One region of the Paenibacillus sp. MCAF9 genome, then DNA from elsewhere that is predicted to be linked to it. Evidence: riboswitches for the same ligand, from Rfam matches in the RefSeq annotation. Region 1 holds a riboswitch; each other region holds the start of a gene.
The links. Region 1 has a riboswitch for cyclic di-AMP ahead of AB4Z45_RS00205 (C40 family peptidase). Riboswitches for the same ligand answer to the same signal wherever they lie in the genome.

Region 2: another riboswitch for cyclic di-AMP. It lies ahead of AB4Z45_RS05690 (TrkH family potassium uptake protein); the one in region 1 lies ahead of AB4Z45_RS00205 (C40 family peptidase).
Region 3: another riboswitch for cyclic di-AMP. It lies ahead of AB4Z45_RS09375 (hypothetical protein); the one in region 1 lies ahead of AB4Z45_RS00205 (C40 family peptidase).

Annotation. Positions count from the first base shown of each region.
Region 1 is NZ_JBFREL010000001.1:54,134-56,335, reverse strand. Features, by position in the region: gene AB4Z45_RS00210 (chromate transporter) at 1-633, opposite strand, end outside; gene AB4Z45_RS00205 (C40 family peptidase) at 768-1,244, opposite strand; cyclic di-AMP (ydaO/yuaA leader) riboswitch at 1,248-1,382, opposite strand; gene AB4Z45_RS00200 (MATE family efflux transporter) at 1,618-2,202, opposite strand, start outside.
Region 2 is NZ_JBFREL010000003.1:51,933-54,134, forward strand. Features, by position in the region: gene AB4Z45_RS05690 (TrkH family potassium uptake protein) at 1-1,230, opposite strand, end outside; cyclic di-AMP (ydaO/yuaA leader) riboswitch at 1,321-1,526, opposite strand; gene AB4Z45_RS05695 (CPBP family intramembrane glutamic endopeptidase) at 1,772-2,202, shown strand, end outside.
Region 3 is NZ_JBFREL010000004.1:300,962-303,163, reverse strand. Features, by position in the region: gene AB4Z45_RS09380 (hypothetical protein) at 154-582, shown strand; cyclic di-AMP (ydaO/yuaA leader) riboswitch at 629-790, shown strand; gene AB4Z45_RS09375 (hypothetical protein) at 794-1,219, shown strand; gene metE (5-methyltetrahydropteroyltriglutamate--homocysteine S-methyltransferase) at 1,294-2,202, opposite strand, start outside.

The DNA of each region.
Region 1 (2,202 bases):
AAGCAGCGTGAGAAATATAACGAGGCAGGAGATTGCAAGGGAACGGCTAATCCGAATGTTCAAATCAGGAGTACCCTCGACTGTTTTCTTATGATACAACCATACCCCGATCAGCCCTGCTGCAGCAATAATGATCACTTGACTATAGACCGCTTGCCAATATAACGTTGCCGCAGCAGCGATGACTGCTATCGTAGCTCTGTTTCGATCCGGTGTTAGTTTCTGTCCCATCCCTAGAATGGCATGAGCAACGATGGCAACCGCTACAATTTTCAATCCATGAATCCAGCCTGTGTTTCCAAGATCAAATCCTTGCAGCAAAAAAGCAAAGGCAACTAATGCAATGATCGATGGCAGTGTGAATCCTAACCAAGCCACTAGTCCGCCCAATAACCCAGCCCTAACTATCCCTATACCGATCCCAACTTGACTGCTGGCTGGCCCGGGTAGAAACTGACATAAAGCAACGAGGTCTGCATAACTTCGTTCATCCATCCATTTGCGGCGACGAATATACTCATTGTGAAAATAACCCAGATGGGCTATCGGACCCCCAAATGAGGTAAGTCCTAGTTTAGTTGATACAGCTAGTACCTCTACTAAAGATGCGATTGTTCCTCTTTTCAATCCTATAGCCTCATTCCATTACTCATGTTATTTACATTGTAAGCTTGCGAATTATTGGCTTACAACCCTTTAACAAATACTTAATAAATGGTTACATAAAAAAAACCACCTCGTAAGGTGGTTTTTAAAATCATTACGCTTTATTTAGACTCCATCATCGCAGCAAATGTATCTTCCGTTACGACACGCCTTGCTGTTACATAACGTTTTGCATAATAAGAATCGTTAAGGTTTGTAATTGTAACCCCTTTGCTTGTAGAAGAATGAGCAAATTTCCCATCCCCAATGTAAATGCCCGCATGAGAAACGCCTTTGCCGCTTGTGTTGAAGAACACAAGATCACCCACGCGTAGTTCATCTTTATTAACCTCTGTGCCTGTGTCTGATTGCGATTGCGATGTTCTAGGCAGCTTTACATCAAATTGATTAAAGATATGCAGAATAAAACCCGAGCAGTCAAACCCTTTGCTCGTTGTGCCTCCCCATTTATAAGGAGTTCCAACAACCTCGCTTATGGAATCCGTAAGCACAGACTTGGCCGACTTATCTGCAAGCACGCTTCCTCCTCCAGTAAGCAGCAGCAAGCAGGATAACAATAAAATAAAACCCTTCTTCAAAACAACTTCTCCCTTCGGTGCCTACGAGGTTAGCTTATGGGTTCGGTTGAAGATCCCTATGCTTAAAAACATACATTAAGCAATTCACCCTGGGTGGTTCCCCCGTTTCCGATATACAGAACTCGGCATGTCAATAAACCTTATAGTATCGTTAAATTCGATTTTTTTTACCATAATCCTGCAATTGGTTTATTAGAATACTTTCATTTTTCTTCAATATTATTATTTATTTAGCTGTTCACTACATGATTTTTGTCAAAAGTGCTGGTTTTTTTGTAATTAAAATAGATGAATTTCCAATCATATTTTCAAAATATAACGGTTTAAACACAAAAAAAGAGTATCCGTATTTTCATACAGTTACTCTTTCTAGTTAAGCAAGTTTCGCCAAAATATCGACCTTTTGCCAAGAACGTCTCCTCCATCTGTAGAGCATCAGTAAAGCTCTTATCCATTCATCGATTGAAAAGGCCAGCCATATTCCTACCAACCCCATGTCGAACACAATCCCGAACACGTATGCCAGCGGCACACTAATCCCCCACATGGATACTAACCCGGCAGCAACTGGAAATTTCACATCTCCAGCCGCATTTAGACAACTGATAAGCACCATGTTGCAAGCCCGAGCCGGCTCCAGCATAATCGATAACAACATGAGCTGCTTGCCTAACAATATAATTTCCGCATCATTAGTAAAGAGGCTGAGCAATAGAGCTGAGAAGCTATAGATACAAATACCAAGCGCAAGAGAAATGACGAACGCCAGCTTCAAACTTTGCATACTGGATCGATAAGCATCATCCTTCTGATGGGCTCCAATCAGATGTCCAACAATAATTTGCGTTCCTTGACCTATTGCCATTGAAAAAACAAAAACAAAAGAAGTTATGCTCTGCGAATAAATTTTTGTCGTTAACGCTGTCGTACCGATCAGCGTGACTAAATATGTGATTAC
Region 2 (2,202 bases), on a different contig from region 1:
TGCAATGACTATTTTCCCAACAATGCTCAGCTCTGGTGTAACACCAACGGATAATCCTACTGTTCCAAATGCTGATGTCGCTTCAAATAATAGCTTTATAAAAGCTTGATCCTCCGTCATCGACAAAATCATCGTTACGATAATGACAAGCGATAAAGAGATCAAAGTAATCGTGAGTGCTTTAAAAATTCTGTCTTTGCCTAATCTGTAACGGAATAGAACGATGTCCTCTCGTCCTCTAATCATTGCAAATACAGCGCCGACCAGCGTTGCAAAAGTTGTTGTTTTGATACCGCCGCCCGTCGAGCCGGGCGAGGCCCCAATAAACATTAATATAATGGTGAAAAACATTGTCGCTTGCCGGATAGCCGTATAATCAAGCGTATTGGCTCCTGCCGTCCGCGGCGTTACTGATTGGAAGAACGAGGACAATATTTTCCCGCCCCAGTCCAGTGAGCCCAATGTCTTCGTATTGGAAAATTCAAAAATAAATATGACGAGCGTCCCTACTGCAATAAGCGTCCCTGTCATCGATAGAACGACCTTGCTGTGCAGCGACAGCTTGCGGTTTTTGCGGAATTCCATCAGATCCGACATAACGACAAAGCCGAGTCCACCCGAAATGATCAGCATCATAGCTGTAATATTAACGACTGGATCAGAAACATATAAGGTCAAGCTGCGATAGTTCCCAAAAATATCAAAACCAGCATTGTTAAACAATGAAACCGCGTGAAAGGCTCCAAAATACATCGCTTTTCCCAGCGGCATATCAAATGCAAACCTCGAAGCAAACAACACAGCGCCAACAAGCTCTATTGTCAATGAATAAACAATTACTCGCCTAATCAAACGCACGATGCCTTCCATGCTCGTCTGGTTCATCGATTCCTGCAGCAAAAGCCGCTCACGCAGCGAAATCCTCTTGCGAAGCACGAGCGCTACCAGCGTTGCCATCGTCATAAATCCGAGTCCTCCAAGCTGGAACAAGCACATTAATATGATTTGACCCCATATAGAGAAATAAGTTCCGGTATCAACGACAACTAACCCAGTTACACAGGTTGCCGAGGTTGCAGTAAACAGTGCATCTATAAAAGGCAATCTCTCGCCGCTTACCGATGCAAAAGGCATGGATAATAATAAGGCACCCAGCAATATAATAAGAGCGAATCCACTTACCAAAATACGCGGAGGTGACCACTTCATAACATTCCAATCAACCTTCATTCATTACCCTTCTTTTTGATTATGTCATATTGTCATTTATTGTTTTTAAGCATAAAAAAAAGCACTGGAAACTCAAGTGCTCGTGCGATGAGTCCTGTTCCAATACGCCTTCGAGGTTAGCTGACGGATTCGGGCCTGGACAGGCAGCCCTATTCAGCGGAAGAAGACGAAGCTTCACCGCTAAAATTCACCCCATGCTATCAAATGTTGAACTGCTTTGCTTTTAAGCTTGTTCATCCATCTGGATAACTTTATGGTTCCCCCGATTTCCTTAGGAAATTCGGCTATGCTATGCAATTAGTATGACGATAACGATTATAATCCCTAAGCACTCCTGATATAAAGGTGACGTTTATGACAAACAGGACGATATTAGCTCAAATTAGGGCAATGGGACGAACCAGCGCATAGCTAGCTTGCTGGACATCGTTATTTCGCATTTTTTTGAAAACAAACGGTCATTTTCATTGGATAATTTAGGGATTCATATGTTAAGGTAATAAAATGAGCTATTTATTATGAAGACAGTTGAGGTGAAACTATGATTGATTCTATTAAACCCAATGAATGGAAACGATTTATATGGGCAGCAGTTGCTTGCTTTATTATTTATGGCGCCGTACAAATCGTTCCAATGATTACAGCCATCTCATCTGGCGAAATGAATACCAAGGTCATTACGAAATCAGCGGCGGCGGATAAGGCGTCTGCATTTGTTGAAAAAGAAACAGGCTTGAAGGTGAAATCGGCTAAAGCCGTACATCAAACCGATAAAATTATGAATGGCTACTTATCTAAATATGAGCTGGTCAAATCATATACGGATAAATACGACCCTAGGTTTCCTACAGATACGTTTCAAGTTGATCTTAAGTTCATAGGCGGCGGCAGCGGATATGTTTATCTGCATATGCACAGCGGGAAAATAGTCGCTTGGAACTTGAAGCTTGAGGGTGAACAGCTGTCAGATTT
Region 3 (2,202 bases), on a different contig from region 1:
ATAACGAATGGATTTCTTTTAATTTGGCATATGGCTGCCTTTTCACGATATACCACAGTTTTACAATATTTCATTTCGGGTTTACCATAGACGGCAAGCCAATATGGCTGAGTATTGTCGGTGAATTATTCAAATCGAGGAGAGATCTCATTGATGTCTACACCAGTTGAAGTACCCTTGCCAAGCTTAGAAAATCAATCAGCTGCCTTGTTTGAAATTAAACGAATTCAAATGTTTGTGCTGCCGGCTTCCTTGCTTGAATCGAATGGTTACCGTGTTTGCCTAAGGCTCTCCACTGCTAATGGTCATGGCTGGAGCGAGCTGTTTATTAAAAAATCCGAGAAGCCTCGCGACTGGATCAGATGGAGCAGTATGCTGCTGAGGTTCATCGGCACTCTTCCTCTTACTTCTCCTTTGGTTATTCAAACAGATCCAATGATGAAGGACGAGCGTATATATCATTTGTTTGCAGCTGCTGCTTTGCATATAGAATCCAATCATTACACTTTTCCAAACTGTGAATATGACCGTGAAGAGCATACTTTATTTAAACAAGCTGTCTCCTATGCATCGTTATTTTAAGCAGTTCTGATTTACAGATGCGCTAATGAAGGGTATAATTAAGAGTAAACTATTTACGCTGAATTTTTCGAATGAAAAAGCGGGGGAACCATCGCGATCGATCGAAATCGATTCGCAAGGGGTGAATCCAGGGATTTGTAACCCTGGTAGGGCTTTCTCTCTAGCCCGAATCCGACAGCTAACCTCGTAAGCGAATAAAGGAGAGATGTATATGTTGACAAATTGTGCACGAAATCTGCATCTTTTTACGGAACAGACCCCTTATTTATCTGTCACACGAATCGAGCTATTCGTCATTCCTGCTCTTGCCGTCGATTCTGCAGGCCACCGGGTATGTCTTCGTTTAACAAGCAATCAAGGCTTCGGCTGGAGTGAACTATTTGCCAGCGACACAGAAGAGCCCATTGACTTAGAACGATGGAGCGACCTGCTTCAGTCTTTTATCGGCAGCATTCCTCTACCACCTCTTAACCAGTATCACTATGACAAAACGGATCAGGATGGGCGCGTTCTCGACTTATTCGTCTCCGCCGTCAAGCATGTCCTAGCACAATCCGCCGATGCAGCCCCGTACAGCAACGACCATGAAGAGTCTGTTTTGCGTCAACGTTCCGTCTCCTACATCTCTTTGGATTAATTTCGTTCATAAGAAAAAAAAAGGCAGTCCAGAACAGATAACCTAGTTCTGGACTGTCTTATTGTATTTAGGGTTTAAACCTTCGCTAATGCAGCACGCTGCTCTCTGACTTGGTAAGTAGCCAGCATCATGTTGCGCAGTGAAGCAACCGTTTCCTCCATTCCGCGTGTTTTTAAGCCGCAGTCCGGATTGATCCAGAAGAGCGTAGGATCTAGCACTTTAATGGCGCGCTCGATCATGCTGACCATTTCTTCCACGGACGGTACACGCGGGCTGTGAATGTCGTAAACGCCCAAGCCAATGCCTTGGTCATAGGTGTTCTCCTCAAAGCTATGAATCAGCTCGCCATGGCTGCGCGAGGTTTCAATGGAGATGACATCCGCATCCAGCGCAAGAATGGAATCGATAATATCATGGAACTCACAATAACACATATGTGTATGAATTTGTGTTGTGTCACGCACAGCTGAAGTCGATAGACGGAACGCATGCACGCCCCATTTTAAATAAGCATCCCAATCACTGCGTTTAAGCGGCAAGCCTTCTCGCAAAGCTGGCTCATCAACCTGGATCATTTCGATGCCTGCAGTCTCAAGCGCCTTTACTTCCTCTGAGAGTGCAAGCGCAATTTGGTATGCGACCTGCTCGCGTGTGATATCGTTGCGGACAAATGACCAGTTCAAAATCGTAATCGGACCCGTCAGCATCCCTTTTACCGGACGGCTTGTCAGCGACTGCGCATACACGCTTTCGGTTACTGTCATTGGTTCAGTAAATACAACATCGCCATAAATGACCGGCGGCTTTACGCAGCGGGAACCATACGATTGAACCCAGCCGCCTTTTGTAAATGCGAAACCATCGAGCTTCTCTCCGAAAAATTCGACCATGTCCGTACGCTCAAATTCACCGTGAACGAGGACGTCAATGTTAAGCTCTTCCTGGATTTCAATCCAATTTTTAATTTTATCGTTGATAAAGGA